DNA from 2 places in the Clostridium aromativorans genome. Region 2 is predicted to be linked to the other one. Evidence: riboswitches for the same ligand, from Rfam matches in the RefSeq annotation. Region 2 holds a riboswitch; the other holds the start of a gene.
What was found. A riboswitch is a leader RNA that binds a small molecule or an ion and turns the genes downstream of it on or off. The one in region 2 is predicted to bind thiamine pyrophosphate.
Positions count from the first base shown of each region.

Region 1 (11,121 bases), on a different contig from region 2:
TTTTATCCAGGTAGTCAGCATATTTGAATATGCTATACCACCTGTAATAATAATGACATCTACATTTCCCTCTACCACTGTTGCAAGCTCACCTATTCTCTTGGCAACTTGATAAGCCATAGCCTCATACACCAATTTTGCCTTTTGATCTCCACTGTCAATCATTTTTTCAACTTTTCTAGCGTCATTTGTATTAAGATAATCCTTTAATCCACCATTCCCCCTAAGCTTTTTATGCATGGTTTTTTTATTAAACTTTCCAGAATAGCAAAGGTCTATAAGCGCCTTGCAGGGAACTTTCCCAGCTCTTTCAGGGGAAAATGGTCCATCATCATCAGGCATTACATCAACCATTCGCCCTCTTTCATGAACACTTAACGATATTCCGCCGCCTAAATGGGCAACAATAAAATTCATGTCTCTGTATTTTTTTCCATACTTTTTTGCAGTTTTCATTGCCATTGCTCTTGAGTTTAACGCATGACTAGTACTTTCCCTTGGTATATCCGACATACCTGATATACGGGCTATGTCTCTCAACTCATCCACCCTGACTGAGTCATATATATAGGCCGATACTCCAATGGAATTTGCTATCTCATAAGCAATTAGTGCTCCTAAATTTGAAGCATGCTCCACTACTGGTTTATTTTTTAACCTATCCAGTATTGCTTTATTGACTATATAAGCTCCCGACTTTACTTTTGGAAGCATTCCTCCTCTTCCCACAACTGCATCTAATTCATGAACTTCATATTCTCTTTCTTTTAAAAACGAAAGAACGACTTCTTTTCTCATATCAAATTGATCTGCAACTTTATTATACTTTTCAATTTCCTCAACTGGGTGTTCCAGTGTTTCACATAATACTTCTTTTTCATCTTCATATAAAGCTATTTTTGTAGAAGTAGAACCAGGGTTAATTGCCAATATTTTATAACTCATTTTTTATCTAGTTACGAATATCATGATAAGACGTAACTATACTCCTTTCTTGGTAGGTATAATTAAAATTGATCTGCTAATTTCATCCCTGTATCAATAAATTTACTATTTAAGGGCTGCCGCAGACAATACCAGAGATAGGTACTTTTCTTCAGCAGAGGAGCCTCTTGATGTTAAAACAATGGGAACTTTGGCCCCCACAATAAATCCTGCCATTTTTGCACCTGCAGAACATAGTAGAGATTTTCCCAATATATTTCCTGCTGTGATATTAGGAGAGATTAAAATATCTGCATCTCCTGCCACAGGGCTATTGTAACCTTTTAATTCAGCTGATTTCTTGCTCACAGCTAAGTCATAAGAAATAGGCCCTTCTACAATGCAATTTTTGATTTTTCCGTTTTTATTCATTTCCTTTAACAGACCTGCATCAACAGATTCGGGCATTTTAGGATTGACCTTTTCAACAGCGGCTAAAACGGCAACCTTGGGATTTTCATATCCCATAGTAATAAGTGTGTTAACAGCATTTTCAATAATTTGCCTTTTCTCATCCAAATTTGGGTACATCATCATTCCACCATCTGTAGTTACCATTAACTTGTGATAGCTAGGCACTTCATTAAAAACAAAATGAGACATGACATTTCCTGTTTCAAGTCCTTTTTCTTTATTTACTACCGCTCTTAAAATATCCGCAGTCTGGATTTTTCCCTTCATAATAAAATCTGCTTTATTCTGATGTATAAATTCTACAGCCTTCTCTGCTGCAGCATTGTCATTTTCCACATCAATAATCGCACTATTATCTAACTTCTCTTTTAAATTGTCTAAAACTTTCTTTATTTTCACCTTATCACCTATTAATATAGGTTCTACAATATTATTTCTTTTTGCTTTAAATACAACCCTTAAGGTGTGTTCATCCTGTGCAGCAACTACTGCTGCCCTTCTTTTTTCTTGGAAACCCTGAACATTTTTGATCAGTTCTGTAAAATTCTTAAATATCATGTTTTTCCTCCTCCAACTCTTGTACAAAACATTCCTGACATACTATTTTACGATAATTACAATGAGCAAATATTATGCCAGCGTTCAAGCTTGTTACTAATTGGTATTTTAACCTTAAAAAAATTACAAAAAACTGATAAAAGGGTTAATAGGTACTTATTATTTAACCCTATTAACCCTTTATATATTAGATACTCCTCTTTCCCATCATTTATCATTTTCCAGAACATTCACATAAAAATCCTCAGCATTTACATCTTTTTTTAAAAGTCCCTGTTTTTTAAGCCAGTTTATATTGTTCTGCCATACGCCTTTATCCTGACTCAGAAAAGGCTCATTTTTTGATTCCATCTTAGGCAAAAGTATACTCAAACTTTTCTTTTCAACAGCTTCCTTAAGAGGAAAACTGCCTTTTTGTTGATTGTCCATGAGTATTTTCAGGGCCTCATCCGGATTATTTTTGGTATACTCAAATCCCTTCTGGGCGGCCTTCATAAATTTTTTAATGGTTTCAGGCTTTTCCTTTAGAGTTTTATCGCTGGTTACAAGTACTTCTTCATAATAATTTGGGACTCCATATTTGGAAGGATCAAAATAATTTACAGGATGATTTTCATTTTCCATCATGAGAACTTCATGATTTATAAGTCCACCTGTAGTGGCATCTACTTTTTTAGTTACCATGGATGACAGAAGATCAAATCCTACATCCACCATCTTAACAGTATCCGGATTTCCACCATCTTTTTTAACCATGGTCTTTACGTACTCGGTATTCAGCGGATTCCCTGAATAGCCCACGGTTTTTCCCTGAAGATCCTTAGGTGAATTTATATTATTTGACTTCAGTGCTATTATAACATTCAAAGGTGTATGTACTACCGCTCCAACAGATTTTACAGGTACTCCCTGGTTAGCTCTTGCAATTACAAGATCCGGCTGATAGTAAATCCCAAGTGTCGCCTTTCCTGCTGCTGGAAGAGTGAGTGGATCTGTAGGATCCGACGGAAATTTTATATTCACTTTAAGTCCTTCCTCTTTAAAATACCCTTTCTCAATAGCTGCATATATAAAACTGTGTATGGCGTTTGGATACCAGTCAAGCACCAAATCCACGTTTTCAAGCTGTCCATTGCCATTTTGTGATGATTTACTGCCGCACCCTGCTAAACCCACCAACATTAAGACTGACATTATAAAAGCTAAGATCTTTATTTTCCTCAAATTTCATTCCTCCCCTTTACTATTTTATTTTCGAGTATGCTTATAATTTTAACCATAATCAATGCGACTACAGACAATATTACAATAGGTGCAAAAACCCCAGCACCGTCCAGCTGTGTCATCATTCTCTTACTAAAATATCCAAGTCCTGCCTGGGCTCCCAGCCACTCACTTATGGCTGCACCTACCACACTCAATGGTACTGCTATCTTAAGGGCGGAAAAGAAGTAAGGAAGTGATGCTGGAAACTTCAATTTTATAAATATATCTCCTTTGCTGGCACCATAGGTAAACAGAAGTTCCTCCATATCCCTCCTAGTGGAACGAAGTCCGTCATATACATTTATGGTTATTGGGAAAAAAGTTATGAGTATGGTTACCAGCACTTTGCTCCATATGCCATATCCAAACCACAGCACAAATATAGGAGCAAGTGCAGTTATGGGCACTGTCTGCGTTACAATTACAATAGGATAAAGAGCTCTCTGTACTCTTTCACTTATATTCATAGCCGCAGCAAGAAGAACCCCAAATACTATGGATATTCCAAGCCCTTCAAAAGTCACAGCAAGGGTAGCCGGCAAATGTACCAAAAATAAGATGTCCTTCAGCTCCCATATTTTTTTCACAATTGCTGTAGGAGATGGGAGGATGTACATAGCATCTATATATCTGGCAATTGCTTCCCAGACTGCAAAAAACAACAGGCATATTATTATGGAGGATCTGTATTTTTTCACAACCTTATCCCCCTTTTAAGTTCTTCTATAAGCTGTGCCTTTATCCTCAAAATATCAGGATTGTCAAGCATATCTCTTGTTCTGGGATAGTTTAAATCAACCTTTATTTCCTTAAATTTTCTTATAGGACTTCCATCTGTTACAAATATTCTTGTAGACAAAAAAAGTGCTTCCTCCACATCATGAGTTATAAACAATACAGTCTTGTTTAATTTGGACCACTTATCCAAAAGCCATTCCTGCATAGAGAGTCTTGTTATTGCATCCAGTGCACTAAAGGGCTCATCCAAAAGGAGCAGTTCTGAGCCTGTAAGAAGAGTTCTTGTAAAGGCTACCCTCTGGCGCATACCTCCGGACAAATCCCTGGGATATTTATCTTTATATTTTTCCAGGCCGAAACTTTGCAGCATTTCTTCTGCCTCGTTCCTGACCCTTTTCATATCTCCACCTTTGATCTCAAGGGGCAGTGAAGAATTTTGAAGTATGGTTCTCCAGGGTATTAAAAGATCATTCTGAGGCATATATCCTATGTAGCCCTTTCCCAAAACGTTTATATTTCTGCCCTCTAAAAATATATCTCCTTCAAAAGGTCTCTCCAATTTGCAGATAAGCCTGAACACAGTGCTTTTTCCGCATCCGCTGGGACCCACTATACTTATGAACTCCCCTTTATCTACTCTGAAACTCAAACTTTTTATTATAAAATCCGGGTCTTCATCATATTTAAAGCTTATATTTTTAAATTCCAGCACAATTACATCCTCCTGTCATAGCCATATCCCAAAACATACTTTCATATTTACTGGTATTTATAAAAATTTCTTTCAATCTCTCAAATTTCTTTTCCGATATATCTGCAGTCAACTGATCAAACAGTTCAATCAGCCACCTCGTTTCCCTTTCGTAATCTTCTGAAGAGTACCCCCTTATCCACTGTCCATAAAATTTATCTTCCACGGCTCCCTCTATTTTACTCAGTCTTTTACCAATCAAAAGATAACTCCACATACAGGCTAGAAGGGAAGCTGTTAAATCCATCAGATCTCCCATCTGCGACACTGACAGCATGTAATTTGTATAGGAAATATTTTCAATGGCAGCTTCGGTATTCTCTATATTCTCTTTTCTTATGCCCAATCTTTTCATATAATTTCTATGTATATTCATCTCTCCATTCAATATATTGTCCACCATCTTCGAGAAACCCCGCATGATACTCTCATCTTGGGCTTTAACTATTCCAAGTGCATATACTTTTACATAATCCAGAAGATATATATAATCCTGAATCATGTAAAATTTGAATTTCTCCACATTCAAACTTCCATCTGCTATTCCCCTTATAAAAGGATGCTCGTAATAAGAATCCCATATAACCTTTACACTATCATATAATTTTATAGATGTTCTCATACAATCCCGCCTTTTCAATTCACAATGCACAATTATTCTCATAAAAAAGGTACAAACTTTTAAAAAAATGTTTGTACCTTTATCGACTAAATTATATTGCAACCTCTTCCTACGCTGGCATTGACCAGATCAGGTACAACTAGGGTCTAAGGATTCAATCCTCACTCTCAGCCGGTAACACCAGCACCCCTGGGATATATAAAACTATTTAATTTTATATATTGCACAGACACCAATTATATTACTACAATAATTGAAATTAATCAATATTTCCGTCGTATTTACTCTAGCGAATAAATTACATTACCTAGTTCTCTGGCTTCTTCTTTATCATGAGTCACCATTATAACTGTTCTTTTATTTTCCCTGTAAAGCAATAAAAACTTCTCTATTATGTCACCCTTTAACCTATTATCCAGGCCCTTAAAAGGTTCATCCATCAGGAGCAGATCACTTCTATAGGCAAAAGCTCTGGCAAGTGCAACTCTTCTCTTCATACCTCCACTTAATTCCCCGGGAAATTTATCTCTGCAATCTGACAGTTCCACCATATTTAAAAATTTATTTACAGTCGATTCTATTTCATCTCTATTCATTACAGATTTTAGTACAAAAGCCACATTTTCATATACTGTCAAATGGGAGATAAGCCTATCTTCCTGAAAAACATAAGACAATCTATCGCTTTTCAAATATACCTGTCCATCATAATCTTTTTCAATTCCACTTATAATATTTAAAAGAGTGGTTTTCCCACAGCCCGAGGGTCCAAATATAACTGTAATTTTGTCCTTTAAAAAGCTAAGATTTAAGTTTATAAACACAGGAAGTTTCCCATAGGATTTGTTCAAATTTTTAATTATAACTTCATATTTACCATCATCTTTCATATAAACGTCCTCTTTGATAAATAATACTTAAATATCTTTTCGAAAGCAAAACTCAGTATTACAACTACAATAGTCCAGGCAAACAGTTCAGGGGTCTCAAGTGTGTTCTTCGAATTCAAAAGATTCAATCCTATGGAGTAATTAGGTGTACTCAATACCTCTGATGCCACCGAAACTTTCCATCCAATTCCAAGACACATGAGTATACCTGATACAACATAATTTTTTATACTTGGAAGATATATATCTTTTAATAAGTATTTTTTCTTAACCCTATACACACTCGCCATTTGAATTAAATTTTTGTCCACCGACTTTATTCCCTGAATTACATTCGTATATACTATTGGAAAACATATTAAAATAGCTGTAAAAATAACTACATAGGATGAAGTAAACCAAATTAAAGCTATAATAATTATAGACATAACGGGAGTCGCTTTCATGGTAATTATAATGGGATCCAGAATTTCCTCTATAAATTTATTCAAACCTGCGGCTACTCCCAGCACAATGCCTACAATTATGGATATTAGGATTCCTGAAATCACCCTTATTATGCTATTAAAAACACTTTTCCAGAAATAAATTCCCTTCGCCAGAATAAAAAGTGTTTTTATAACTTCAAAAGGTGATGGCAAAATAAGGGGATTATTTATAAAAAGAGAGCAGAGCTCCCATATAAACAGCCAAAACAATAGTATGCATGATCTTCTAATTGTCCTTGTCTCCAATGTAATAGAAATTTTCATCTGGTACCTTTCCTCCAACAGATTTTGGATCACTGTCATATAAAACTTCATAAAACTTCTGAAGAATTTGTTTTCCATCTTTGGCATTTATAAATACTATATTGCTGCCTGGGATAGCCATTTCAGCCACTTTAGTTTTTGGTATTATGCCATATTTTTCAATAAGCTTTCCTGCCTCTTGCTTATTGGAATTTACAAAATTCACAGATTCCTTATATTTATTTAAAAAATTATCTAGATCTTTTCCCCTTTTATCTATAAAAGATTTTCTAAAGACAACAGTACCCATAGCCAGCTTACTCTGTCCATTGGAGGCCTTATCCCATTCCTTAGTAAGATTTATGGGGACTTGCAAACTACTGTCTTTCATCTTTGTAGTAGTTACAAAAGGCTCCGGAAGTACTGCCAAATTTACTTTTTTAGATGCCACTGCTGCCGCCAGATCGCTGTGATTCATCTTATAGTCAACAATTACGTCCTTCCCTGGTTCCAGACCGTTTTTTCTCAATATGTAGTTCAATATGAATTCAGGAGTAGCACCTTTATCACTTGAATAAATGGTTTTCCCTCTTAAATCCTCTATGCTCTTTACTGTACTGCCATTTTCAACAATATATAAGACACCTAAAGTATTTATTCCAACTAGTCTCACTGCACCTTTAGTTTTATTATATAAAATAGAAGCCAAGTTAGAAGGGACTGCTGCCCCGTCTATCTCTCCATTTATAAGTTTTGATGTTATCTGATCCGGTGAATCATATAAGGTTATGCTGTAATCCTGCTTATCTTCCATAAGTTTTGCCATTCCCATCCCGGTAGGGCCCTTCAAAGCCGCAATTTTAATTGCCTGTTTTTTAGGCTCAGATGAAGTACTGTCGGATCCATTGGAACAACCTGCTGCAAATAAAGTTGATACTATAAGTACTAATGCCATAATAAATACACTTATTTTCTTTTTCATAAAAATCCCCCTTAAACAATATAATTTTGTAAACATAGTTACTATTCTTTACTTTATTATAACATTATTTTTAAATTCCAATTACAGTGAAGTGCTAAAATTAAAAATAGAGAATTAAATAACCAGTAAAGGAAAAATTTGTTGTTGACATAATAATATTATTATATTACAATATGTTTATTAGCAATTCATGGCAGTAAATAGTGATAATATCGTGATGATTTGAAAAACTCTTAATTTCATAGCTGTAAATTCATATCTTAAACTGGTCTTTCTACTATATACAGAAGACTCAGCAATAGTTATAAATGCTACCTGAAGATACTATTCATGAATATTATATGCTTTCCATTAATATATACAATTATATGTGATAATTTAAATTTACTTGATAGATAACATTCTTTATAAAATAAGAGTGTTTATTCAATATAAGAAATTTAATTAACATAAGGGAGGAATCAACATGAAAGCATTACTTTTAGCTGGGGGTAAAGGTACCAGACTAAGACCTCTAACAAACAAGTTGCCAAAACCCATGGTTCCAATTATGGGAAAACCGCTTATAGAAAGGGTGATAACAAAGTTAAAGGAAGCTGGAGTAACTGAAGTAGTCCTGAGTACGTGCTACAAATCAAATTACATTAAAAATTATTTGGATAATGGTTCAAAATTAGGAATAAAAATAGATTATGTATCTGAGGATATTCCCCTGGGCACAGGCGGTGCCATAAAAAATTCCGAAAAATTTTTTGACGATACTTTTATAGTTTTAAATTCTGATATAGTAAATAACATATCCTACAGAGAGCTTGTACGATATCATAAAAAAAAGAAAGCCTCAGTTTCCATAGCTATGACAAAGGTTAAAGATCCTTCTCAATATGGAGTAATAGAATTTGATAAAAATAATTATATAAATGCTTTTAAAGAAAAACCTAAAGAAGGGGAAACAGATTCAAAATGGATAAATGCTGGAGTCTATGTATTTGAACCAGATGTCTTTAAAGAAATTCCAAAAAACAAAGTGGTTTCTGTAGAAAAGGACGTTTATCCTCTATTACTTAAAAAACATTACAAAATGGCTGCTTATAAATACAACGACTATTGGATTGACATTGGAACTTTGAAGAAATATATACAGGCACATATAGATATACTTCACAGCAGCTGTGAAAAATTTATAAAAAACAATAATATTTCAGATATAAAGAACATAATCTTTAAAAGTAAAAATGTAAAAATACATCCAAATGCAAAAATAATAGGACCGGTGTTTATTGGCAATAATTCTATTATAGACTCCAATGCCCAAATAGGCCCTTACACCGTTATAGGAAACAATTGTCTAATAGACCAAATGAGCACCATAAGTAGAAGTATACTTTGGGATAGAATAAAAATAAACGAGAATGTAAATATAACAAATTCTGTAATAGGCTCAGATTGCATTATAGACAAATATTGTAACCTTCTCAATACAGCCTATGTTTCAAAGGATTATGATAATAATCTGCTTGCTATATAAGAAAACTAAAGAGGTGATACCATTGGATAAAAACATAATTTTTTTAAGTACTTATCCACCCAGGGCATGTGGAATAGCTACTTTTACTGCTGATTTAATTAAAAATCTGGGAGATGCATTTCCCTCTAACAATTATAAAATAGCTGCTGTCAATGACGAAAATTATAAATATGGGAATGACATATGGTTTACTGTAAATCAATTTGATAGAAAAACCTATATACATCTTGCAAATTTGATAAATAATTCCGATACGAATCTAGTTGTAATAGAACACGAGTATGGAATATACGGTGGAGACTGCGGGGAGTATTTACTGGATTTTATTAGGGGCTTAAAAATTCCTTTCATAACAACTTTTCACACCATACTGTCAAATCCAAATGAAAAGCAGAGGGAAATACTTAAAATACTGGGCGGTAAAAGCAAAAAAATTATTACCATGGGAGAAAATTCCATAAAAATTTTAAATCAAGTATATGATATACCGGAAAATAAAATCATAGTAATACCCCATGGAGTACCGGATATTACTGTAGAAAATAAAGATGTTTTAAAGAGGAGTTTGGGGTATGATGGCAGAAATATCATAAGTACTTTTGGGCTCTTAAGCTCCGGAAAAGGTATAGAATACGGCATAGAAGCTATAAATCAAGTGGTTAAAACCCATCCTGAAGTGCTTTATCTAATACTTGGTCAGACTCATCCTTGTGTAAAAAAAGTTGAGGGAGAAGCTTATAGAAACAAGCTGCAGAATTTAGTTTCAAAATTTCATATAGAGAACAACGTAAAATTTGTTAACAAATATCTTACCAAGAGAGAAATAGTACAGTATTTAACTTTATCAGACATATATATGACACCATATTTGGCAAGTGAGCAGGCCGTAAGTGGTACACTGGCCTATGCTGCTGGATATGGAAAAGTAATAGTATCCACTCCCTATAGATATGCAGAGGAAATGTTAAATGACAATAGGGGAATACTTGCAAAATTCAAGAATTCAACTTCCCTAGCCCAGGCTATAACATATTTACTAGACAATCCAACAGTCATGAGAAACATGGAAAAAAATATGTCTAACTTAGGTAAAAAAATGAAATGGCCCTATGTTGCAAAACAATATGAAAATTTATTTTTAAATACAATTAAAGCTAGTAAAATTACAAAACAGGTGGTGTAAATTACATGCGTATTTTTGAGGAGGAACATTCAATACCTATTTTTATAATGACTGATGATACTGGAATTATTCAGCACAGTGTATTTTCAGCGCCAGATCCAAATTCCGGTTATACTACAGATGACAACTCGAGAGCTTTAATTGCGGCTGTAATGCTCTATGAAAAATTCAAAAGTAAAAAATATTTAAAATTAATCTTCACATATACTTCCTTTTTATTATATGCTCAAAACAAAAAAGGAACTTTTAAAAATTTCATGGATTATAATAGAAACTTCATGGAAGAAGAAGGATCTGAAGACTGCTTTGGAAGATGTTTGTGGGCACTGGGATATACCTTTAAATCAAAAGGTGTACCAGAATCCATAAAATCTGCAATTTTAACTATGATATATAGGGCGATTCCCAATATATCTTCATTAACTCACATGAGAGGAAAAGTTTATTCCCTGCTGGGACTAAATCTTATTTACA
Region 1 covers NZ_JAJJPB010000026.1:29,236-40,356, reverse strand. Annotated here, with positions in the region: gene buk (butyrate kinase) at 1-945, opposite strand, end outside; gene LN736_RS15515 (bifunctional enoyl-CoA hydratase/phosphate acetyltransferase) at 1,051-1,956, opposite strand; gene LN736_RS15510 (ABC transporter substrate-binding protein) at 2,164-3,180, opposite strand; gene LN736_RS15505 (ABC transporter permease) at 3,177-3,920, opposite strand; gene LN736_RS15500 (ABC transporter ATP-binding protein) at 3,917-4,672, opposite strand; gene tenA (thiaminase II) at 4,659-5,333, opposite strand; TPP riboswitch at 5,423-5,534, opposite strand; gene LN736_RS15490 (ABC transporter ATP-binding protein) at 5,615-6,223, opposite strand; gene LN736_RS15485 (ABC transporter permease) at 6,220-6,975, opposite strand; gene LN736_RS15480 (ABC transporter substrate-binding protein) at 6,938-7,936, opposite strand; gene LN736_RS15475 (sugar phosphate nucleotidyltransferase) at 8,403-9,464, shown strand; gene LN736_RS15470 (glycosyltransferase family 4 protein) at 9,487-10,647, shown strand; gene LN736_RS15465 (glycosyltransferase) at 10,653-11,121, shown strand, end outside.
Region 1: it holds a riboswitch for thiamine pyrophosphate, as region 2 does, so the genes downstream of both, tenA (thiaminase II) here and thiW (energy coupling factor transporter S component ThiW) in region 2, are expected to answer to the same signal.

Region 2 (11,121 bases):
ATGTATGTCAAATGAACAACATTGTTTTTTATCATGCACTTGTAAAACATCTATGTCTATGATATCATATAAATGATTTTAGATTTAAGGAGGGCTGCTTAAAATGCGTATCAGATTCCGATTTTATGCTTTATTTAACTAATTTTATAGTGATTAAAGGCTCTACTTATAAGTGTAGAGTAATCGGGATTGATCTGGCTATTTTTAAGAAACCTTATAAACATATGGATATATGATGGTATATGTATGTAAAAATGTATTAGAAAGGGAAAACGTAAATCCACTCCCTTTTGCGTATATCTAATAGTTACGTATATTCCGTTTACTCAATGCGCAGGTAGCAGGCCTGTGTTTTTTATTTCAATAAAAATGGAGGAATATATATGGAACGGGAGAAAAAAGCTATAATAGCAGGAGCAAATCTTAATAATGATAAGGATTTTGCAAGCCTTATGCAGGAATTATTCAGCCTCGCAGAGGCATGTGATATAGAAGTAGTTGGAGAGGTGACGCAAAAATTAAATAAAGTGAATTCATCTCATTATCTAGGCAGTGGTAAAATTAAGGAAGTATGTGAATTAGTTGATGAGAAAAATGCAGATGTGGTAATTTTTGATGACGAGTTGTCACCTTCTCAAATTCGTAATTTAGAAAAAAGCTTAAATTGCGGTATAATAGATAGAACTTCTTTGATTCTTGATATTTTTGCAAAAAGAGCAAGGACTAGAGAAGCCCAGCTTCAAGTGGAGATAGCAAAACTTCAGTATATGCTCCCGCGATTGATTGGATTTGGGGAATCCATGGATCGTCAAGGAGGGGGATCGTCTCTTAAAAACAGAGGTTCCGGCGAAACAAAATTGGAACTTGACCGTAGAAAAATTGAAAACAGAATCAGTGGCCTGAATAGAGAGCTGGAAGTGCTTGTGTCACAACGTCAAAATCAACGAAAAAAGCGTAAAAGAAGAGATATACCTGTGATTGCTTTAGTGGGATATACTAATGCAGGTAAATCTACGGTTATGAATGCCATGATGGATTTGTTTAATCCGTCAGATGATAAACAGGTTTTTGAAAAGGATATGCTGTTTGCAACATTGCAAACTTCTGTCAGGAGAATTGATCTGCCAGATAATAAGTCCTTTTTATTGACGGATACAGTGGGATTTATCAGTAAATTGCCCCACTACTTAATAAAGGCATTTCGCTCAACACTAGAAGAAGTTTCTGAAGCCGACATGCTTATTCATGTGGTGGATTACTCAAATGCCAATTATGAGAAACAGATGTATGTCACCATTGATACATTGAGAGAACTGGGTGTGGAGGATATTCCCGTTATTTACTGCTATAACAAAATAGATTTAGTGGAAGGCAAAATTCCTGAAAGTAAGGAGGACTATGTATATATTTCCGCCAAGAAAAAATTGGGAATGGATAAATTAGTGGGGGCAATTCGTAGAAAAATTTTTGAAAGCTATATTTGCTGCAAATTTCTAATTCCTTATGATAGGGGAAATATAGTAGCTTATTTTAATGACAATGCAGGAATAAAGTCAACTAGTTATGAAAATAACGGCATACTTTTATCTGTAGAGTGTAAAAAATCTGATTATGAAAAATACAAAAATTATTTAATCTAGATTGGCATTTATGATGGATTTAACTATTAATGAAGTGAAATTAATTAGACAGTGTTTGGATGAGAAGATAGTTACTTTACAAAATCCTATTTAAGTAGTATGCTGTTGTTAAATTTAATATTATTAATTTAGTTTTGTAGGGGGACCTCCCGGTTGAGAAGGTTAAAACCTGACCCTTTAAACCTGATATAGTTAATACTATCGTAGGGAAGCAAAATATTTATGATTGATTTATATTTAGTGCTTACCTTAGTGGTAGGCATTTTTACGTAAATTTTCAAGGTGAAAATTTCACCCTCAAGAGCTAAATTATATTTTAAATATTATATAGTATAAGGGGGAAATTATTTTGAAAACAAAAAAATTGTATATGCAGCCATGCTTACGGCCATTGGGGTACTAGGTGGAAGTGCCATATATTTTCCTATAGGAGCTTCTAAATGTACGCCAGTTCAACATATAATAAATGTGATAGCGGCAGTCACTTTAGGGCCGGTTTATGCAGTATTGACAGCTTTTTGTATTTCACTTATAAGAAATTTTACTGGCACTGGAACACTTTTGGCTTTTCCAGGAAGTATGATAGGAGCTTTTTTTGCAGCTATACTTTATAAAAGAACAAATCAAAAACTTTTTGCAGTTGCAGGAGAAATTATAGGAACAGGTATTATAGGATCACTTCTTTCATTTCCCATTGCAAAATTTATACTTGGTAAAGACGTAGCTGCTTTCTTTTTTGTAGTACCTTTTTTAATAAATACAACAATAGGCAGTTTGATAGCATATTTTATATTAAAGTCCATAGAAGCAATAAAGGGTAGTGCAAATAATTTAAGACAAGACTAAATCAATGGTCCCTGCCACGCTGTGTAAAGCAACAAAATTTTAGCTAAAAAAGTAAGCATGGAAAATTTGCATTATTTTGACGGGGTAAAAGATATGATTATAAAGAAAAAAAAGGAAAAAATAACAGGTGGCATAATTGTAGCGGCAGGAAAGATATCTGAAGGTAATGATGAATGCTCATTATTGAAAATTGGATCTATTACTGCAGTAAAAAGAATTGTTTTGACCTTTCAGCAGGTTGAAATTTCACCGATTGTAGTGATAACTGGATATGAAGCCAGGGAAGTTGAGCATGATTTGGCTGATTACGGAGTTATATTTTTAGAAAACAAGAATTATGAAAATTCACAGATGTTTGATTCTGCGAAAATTGGATTGGAATTTTTGCAAGATAAATGTGATCAGGTGATATTTAACCCTGTAAGTATTCCAATGTTTACACCGGAGACCATTCAGAAGATGATGGAATGTGGTGCGGAGGTTATTTCTCCATCCTATCATGGAAAATCTGGACACCCTCTTTTGATATCTTCAAAATTGATTCCAGACATTTTAAAATATAACGGAAATATGGGAATGAGAGGAGCCATTAGGAGTATTAAAGTGAAAAAACAACTGATGGAGATAGAAGATGAAGGTATCCTTCAAGATATGGATGATATTGATCACTTAGATCAACTTCTAAAAAAGCACAATCAACACATTCTTCATCCTTTTGTTAGAATAAGTATTGAAAAGGAAACCATGTTTTTTAACTCGAGGACAAAATTACTTTTGCTGCTGATTAAAGAGATGCACTCTGTAAGAGGTGCATGCAGACATATGGCATTATCTTACAGTAAGGCGTGGAATATGTTAAATCAACTGGAACAAGAATTAGGTTATGCAGTGGTTGAAAGAAGACATGGTGGCAGCAGAGGCGGGAAAACTTTTTTAACAAAAGAAGGAGCAAAGTTCTTAGAAAAATATCAGCTTTTTGAACAAAACGTGCGTCAATATGCAAAAGATGAATTTGACAGACTATTTTAAAATCCAGAATTTTATGTAAAGCAAGTTCCTTTGACAAAGAATTTGATGAAATATACCCTCTATTTTATAATGAATGTAACAGATATGTTTACTTATTATAAATGTTAAGAGGGTTTTTTATTTTACCCTATATGAATTTAAACGTATTCACATAAGGTAAAATGAATAAGTATCTTTGTAGTTGTGAATTGAATAAAACATATAGGAGGAATTATATGGAAAAAATAAGCAGATCTATAAAGAAAAAGGATCACGATGATAAAATAAGTGGACGTGCTTTATATGTAGATGATTGTGTAATGGAAGGAATGCTTTATGGCAAACTTCTTCACTCTACTAAAGCAAAAGCACGCATTGCTGATGTTGTTGTACCTAAATTACCTGAGGGATATTATGTTGTGAATAAAAATGATGTGACAGGGGAAAACCGTGTTCATATAGTTCTTGATGATACGCCTGTATATGCTGAGAATACTGTGGAATATATCGGTGATCCAATTTTGATGGTTGTTGGTCCCGAACTTGATGAAGTTAAAAGGATTTTAAATGAAATTGTTGTAGTATATGAAGAGCAGATACCTGTTCTAGACATGCGCAAATCCAATACTGTTTTTTTTAATTATAATTATGCAAAAGGAGATATAGATAGGACATTAAAGGAAGCAGACCGTGTTTTTGTGGAAACTTTTCAAACAGGCTATCAAGAACAAGCCTATCTGGAGACTCAAGGTATGATTGCCTATCCTCATGGGGAAAGAATGACTGTACGTGGTTCCATGCAGTGCCCATATTATGTACATGGTGCAGTTACAAAGGCACTTGGATATGATGAAAAGGATGTACAGATTATTCAAGATGTTACTGGTGGGGGATTTGGAGGTAAGGAGGCATTTCCATCCATACTTGCCTGCCAGGTAGCGGTAGCAGCGAAAAAAGTTAACAGACCGGTAAAAGTTATATTTGACAGGCGTGAAGATATGGAATTTACTTCAAAGCGGCACCCTTCAATATGCACTTATAAAGTGGCTGTAAAAAATGGTAAAATTACTGGCATGGATATTGATGTATTGTTTAACAGCGGTGCATATACTACTCTGTCGCCTGTAGTTTTGCAGCGTGGTGTAATTTGTGCAAGTGGTGTATACGATATAGAAAATTTGCGTGTTGTAGGACGTGCGGTTAAGACCAATACTATACCCTGCAGTGCATTTCGAGGCTTTGGTGCTCCCCAGACTTTCTTTGCGGTAGAAATGATGATGGATCATATTGCCAGGGAAATGGGTGTTGATTCTCTGGAACTGAAAGAAAAGTATATTGTTAAACAGGGAGATTCAACGTCCACCAGCGGTAAGTATCACTTCCATGTACCTTTACCTGAAATGATTAAGCAAATTGACGAACTCACTGATTATCGTGATAAATGCAAGAAGTATAAAAATCAGAGGGGAAGATATCGTAAGGGAATTGGTATGTCTGTGTTCTATCATGGCTGCGGTTTTACGGGCAGTGGAGAACGCGATCTCATCAAAGCTGTTGTTAAAATAAGAAAAAACTCAGATGATACTGTAGAGATTTTGGCCAGCAATTCTGATATAGGCCAAGGCATAAAAACTACTTTTAGTAAAATTGTTGCAGATACACTTGGAATTTCCTATGACAGGGTTTTAATACAAAATCCAGATACGGATCGTGTACCTGATTCAGGTCCTACAGTAGCCAGCCGTTCCCTTATGGTAGTCGGAGAACTGCTTAGACGTGCAGCGGGAAAACTTAAAAAACAGTGGGAATCAGGAAAAGAACAGGTTGTAGAAGAACACTTTATAGAACCTGATTTTGTAATTCCATTCAGCCTTAAAGAATTCAAGGGAGATGCTTATCCAACTTATTCCTGGGCTGCTAATGTGGTTGAGGTTGAAGTAGATACTCTAACTGCAGCCACAAAGGTATTGGGTGCATGGGGGACTTATGACGTAGGTGTGCCCATTGATATGAATATTATAAAAGGACAGATGCAGGGAGGCTTCCTTCAAGGTATTGGATATGCTTCTATGGAACAGATAAATTGTAATGAAAAAGGAAGAATTCGTAATAACAGTTTTACTGATTATATTATTCCCACTGCAGTGGATGTGCCTAATCTGGTAACGGAGATTATCAACAATCCATACACTCATGGACCTTATGGAGCAAAAGGCGCAGGCGAACTTCCCCTTGTCGGTGTAGCTCCTGCTTATATCGAAGCTATGGAAAATGCTCTTGGTGTAAATTTAAATAAGGTACCATTTACCCAGGAAGATACTATGAAGGTTTTACAGGGGGTGCTTAAATAATGATAAAATTTATTCTCAATGGAAAAGAAGTGGCATCTACAGCGGAAGCAAATGAGCGTTTGCTGGATATACTTCGAAATGAATTCCGTCTTACAGGCGTGAAATGCGGATGTAAGGAGGGTGAATGCGGAGCCTGCTCTGTAATTCTCGATGGCAAACTTGTCAATTCCTGTATGGTGGCTATGGGAAGTATTGAAGGCAGTTCTGTCATGACTATTGAAGGTTATCGTGAAACCAAGCGTTTCGAAGTAATAAGCAGGGCCTATGCTTCTGTAAGTGCGGTGCAGTGTGGTTTTTGCATTCCTGGAATGGTACTTGCTTCTGAGTGTATCCTTTCCAAAAATCCAAATCCTACAGAAGAAGAAATCCGTGAAGGTATTTCTGGAAATCTCTGTAGATGTACCGGCTACAATGCTATAGTTAATGCAATTTCTATAGCAGCAAAGGAGGGAAAAGGGTTATGGTAAATTGTTATCAAGCGGCATCCTTGGAAGCGGCACTGAAAATCCGTGCAAAAGAGTCTGTCACGCCTTATGCTGGAGGTACTGATTTAATGGTTAAACCAAGAAAAGATGCTGAATATCTATTTTTAAATAAAGTACCTGAAATGAAAAAGATTGTAGAAGATGAAAAATATATCCGTATTGGAGCGGCATGTACTTTTACAGAAATTATTGAAAGTAAATTGACACCAGCTATTTTAAAAGAAGCAGTGTCCCAGATCGCTGCACCGGCAATTCGAAATCTGGGAACTGCTGGAGGTAATATATGTAATGGTTCCCCAAAAGCAGACAGCGCATTGGTATTTTTTGCTACGGATTCTAAGTTGAGACTTGTGAGCAGTAAAGGTGAACGTGTTATTCCAATTACTCAATTTTATCTTGGACGAAATAAGACTTCGCTGCAAGATGATGAATTGTTAGTTGAAATACTTATGGACAAAACAGGTTTTAACAATTACTATTATAAAAAAGTAGGGGCAAGAAATGCTCTTGCTATTTCAAGGGTTTCCTTTGCCGGTGTGATCAATATTGACAAGAGCATAATTAAAAGATTTATTACTGCATTTGGTGCAGTCAGTGATATTATATTAAGAAAGGATGATATTGATTCAATGTTCGTGGGAAAGACCATTGAGGAGGCAAAGTCTGTTAAGGAAGATTATCTTGCAGCATACGATAGGGCAATTGTCCCTATAAGGGGCAGGGTTTCTGCGGAATACAGAAAAGCTGTCTGCATGAATTTGCTTCGTGATTTCCTTGAGAGCGAGGGAATCTGATTTATATTAGATGACTTAAACTAAAGTGGAAATGTGCCTGGATTTGTATAGATCAAATTCAGGCACATTGTTTTATTTGAAAGTTAGCACATTATCTCAATTTAAGAATTACTTGTATAATAGGGTTCCCAGATTTCATCTTCTACTGCTTTTTTAGCATCAGATATAGGTTTTCTATTTAAGCCCTCTTTTACAGCTTCCTTTACTACAGCAATGGCTACAAGCTTGGAGGCTTCTCTAAGTTTATCAACTGGAGGAAGAATAGGAGCCCCTGGTTTTGAGAGATCCTGCAGGGATGCAATACCGTGCGCTGCGGCAGACAACATGTCATCTGTCACTATTCTTGATTTTGCAACTATTATGCCAAGTCCCAATCCAGGATAGAGAAGTGCATTATTAGCCTGACCTATGATATAAGTTACTCCTTTGTAGGTTACAGGATCTGACGGACTTCCTGTAACTACGAGTGCCCTGCCGTCACTCCATTTTATTATATCCTGTGCCGCTGCTTCACAGAGTCTTGTAGGGTTTGAAATGGGCATAATGGCAGGTCTTTCATTTATTTCAGACATAGCTTTTATTACTTCTTCTGTAAAGGCACCATGTACACCAGAGGTGCCGATGAGTACGGAGGGTTTGACTTCTCTTATTATTTCAGCCAGATTTTTTAAAGGATTTTTAAATTCATTTTTCGATCTCGTATATTTTTTTTGTCCCTCCGTAAGAGTATCCATATCGTCAGTAAGAAGTCCCTGACGATCTACAAGGTAAAATTGTTTTTTAGCTTCTTCTTCAGATAGGCCATTTCGTATCTTTTCCTGGAATATTTGATCAGTTACACCTATTCCAGCAGTTCCTGCACCAAAGATCACCACTTTATGATCTTTAACAGGTATATTTGTGGCCCTGGCTACAGCGTTTATGGCAGAATTCATCATCACACCAGTACCCTGAATGTCATCATTAAAGGTACAGATTTTTTTTCTATACTTTTCCAAAATAGTTCTGGCATTTCCGCGGCCAAAATCCTCCCAGTGAAGAAGTGCTTCAGGAAATAATTCGAGACTTATCTTTACAAATTGATCTATGAAATCGTAATATTTTTTACCTGTAACCCTTCTGTGCTTATTTCCCAGATAAAAGGGATCATTTAAAAGTTTTTCATTATTGGTTCCCATATCTATTACTACAGGAAGGACATTCCTGGGATTTACCCCTGCAGCTACAGTATAGACTGCCAATTTGCCGATAGAAATATCAACGCCCTGTACTCCCCAGTCTCCTATGCCAAGTACGCCTTCACCATCAGTTATAACTATAAGCTTTATTTCATCCAGATCTTTGAGGAATGCCTGAATGGATTTTTTTATATCTTCGGGATGATCTATCGACAAAAAAACAGCGTCCTTTGGAGTATCGTAATTTTTGGAATAATTTATGACAGCATCTCCTATAGTTGGGGTGTAAATTATAGGTAGAAATTCAGCGATATGTTTTCCAACTAGATAATAGAACAGAGTTCTATTGGTGTCATATATGTTCATGAGATAAAGATGTTTTTCAAGATCGCTCCCAAAGTTTTTTGATCTGTCGTAGGCTAATTTTTCCTGCTCTTCTATAGTTCTTACGGCATCCGGAAGGAAACCTGTCAAATCATATTTTTTTCTTTCATTTTTTGTAAAAGCAGTTCCTTTATTTGAAAATGGGTTTCTCAATAAATCCTGGCCTTTTAAATAATTCATCTGTAAACACTCCTTATTAGTTGATTTGTATTTTAATATTCAGTGTAAAGTAAAATTGAATTTGCATAGGGAATTCACCGTAAAGTCCACTCTAGCAAGAGTGTCTACTTGATCTACATCCTCTATTTTGAAATTTACCTTATATAATATTATACTAAACAGGATCAATTTTTTCAGTTTTTTGGTTTAAAAATATGAGAAATTAAATTTTAAATCAAGTTAAATCAATATTTACATTTAGCTTCATCCTGGACTGAGGGTTTTCTATTTCCATAACAGATTTTTTAACTTCGTATTTGTCAGTTACAGACAGTTTTATATGGAGTTTAAAATTGTTTGATTTATGAAGCTGTTTCATAAAATCATGAAATTCATCAGAGCTCTTTTCAAAACTAAAATTTTTGTAGAAATTATCATTTTTCTCCTTAGCTTGATTGTTTATGATATTAAATAATAGTTTTTTCACATCTTCAGAAATTTTATTCGAAATTAGAGAAACAGTATAGCCACTTTCTTGGTTTTTTTCAATTTTAATGTTATTTAACACATCAAATAGAAATTTAAATTTATTTACTCTATTTTCATGATTTAATTTAGTACTGTTATGAAAATAAAGATCATCGTGATAATGAATATGGAATCCGTTATTGTTGTTCATCTCAAATAGCTTAGTATTTCCCTTTACGCCTGTCATGTTGAAACTGCCTTTAATATTTTCCTTTTGTTTGATTACACCTATTAAATCATAGATAAATTTTATTTTATTCATTTATTTCCCCCTAAATTTTATTTACAATGTGATTTTGATGTCTGAACTTAAAAGTATATTGAAGAAATTTTAGAATTAGGATTTTTTTACTGGATGTTATATAATTATTTATAAAAGAAAAATTATATGAGTGTATAAGGGAGCGATCTTCAGTGAAAAAAATACTGGTAGTTGTGGATTATCAAAAAGATTTTGTAGATGGAAGTCTGGGGTTTGAAAAAGCAGTTGCACTGGAAAGTAGAATTGAAAAAAAGATTAAGCAATATAGGGGAAGCGGTTACGAAGTGGCGTTCACTTTTGATACCCATGGAGATAATTATCTAAATACTCAGGAGGGAAAGAATCTGCCTGTTCCACACTGTATCGTGGATACAGAAGGATGGAATTTATACGGAAAAGTTGCCACTTTATATGATGAAAATACCAGGTGTTTTGAAAAACCTACTTTTGGCTCAATGGAGCTTGCGAAATATCTTAGTGGTAACGGATATGACAGTGTAGAGTTAGTTGGTGTTGTGTCCAATATCTGTGTTATATCCAATGCTGTTTTAGCTAAAGCGGCGCTGCCAGAGGCTGAAATCATAGTTGATGCATCCTGTACTGCCAGTAATGATGACAGCTTAAATGAAAAAGCTTTTGATGTTATGGAGGGAATGCAGATAAAGGTTATAAATAGATGAGAAATTAGAATCTTTTAGTTAATTTGATAATATTAAGTTTAATAATGTATAATAAAATAGCAAATATAGTAATGTTTTATTATTTTTAGCTAAAATAAGGTTGTTTTACGTCAGATAATATTATGATGAAGATACGTAAAATAATTTAGGAGAAAGAAATGGAAGTTAAATCAGCATATAGAGTTTTAAAAATTTTTGAGTTATTGTCAAAAAATAAAAGTGGATTGACTATAGCAGATATAAGCAAAAAATTACATATTCCACAAAGCAGTACTTCTAATTTGATTAGAACATTGTATAGTTCAGGATATGTAGCACGAGATGAAGCTAAGAAATATGTTCTTGGAGTAAGATTAATCCAGCTGGGATCAGTAGCTATGGAATCTTTTGATATAGGTGCTGTGGCGAAACCAATACTACAGAAATTAACACAAAAAGTTCAAGAAACAGCTTTTTTAGCTATTCGTGCTCAATATGAAGTTGTTTATATATTGAAGATTGATTCAAATCGATCTGCTAATACAACTGCACAACCTGGATATCATAGACCTTTATATAATACTGGATTGGGAAAAGCATTTTTATCAGCTATGACAAGAGAGGAACAAGAAAAAATATTTTCAAATATTGAATTAAAACCAGTTACTAAACATACAATTACGGATAAAAATGTACTTATTAGACAGTTAGAACAATTTAAACGCCAGGGCTATGCTATTGATGATGAGGAGAGTGAATATGGGCTATATTGTATTGGCACAACAATTTCTACTGTGGACAAAAATATAGAAGCTGCTATTAGCATA
Region 2 covers NZ_JAJJPB010000001.1:158,133-169,253, reverse strand. Annotated here, with positions in the region: gene hflX (GTPase HflX) at 384-1,640, shown strand; TPP riboswitch at 1,769-1,868, shown strand; gene thiW (energy coupling factor transporter S component ThiW) at 2,004-2,486, shown strand; gene LN736_RS00775 (NTP transferase domain-containing protein) at 2,580-3,515, shown strand; gene LN736_RS00770 (xanthine dehydrogenase family protein molybdopterin-binding subunit) at 3,731-5,845, shown strand; gene LN736_RS00765 ((2Fe-2S)-binding protein) at 5,845-6,312, shown strand; gene LN736_RS00760 (FAD binding domain-containing protein) at 6,306-7,124, shown strand; gene LN736_RS00755 (NAD-dependent malic enzyme) at 7,226-8,905, opposite strand; gene LN736_RS00750 (hypothetical protein) at 9,081-9,635, opposite strand; gene LN736_RS00745 (cysteine hydrolase family protein) at 9,788-10,315, shown strand; gene LN736_RS00740 (IclR family transcriptional regulator) at 10,474-11,121, shown strand, end outside.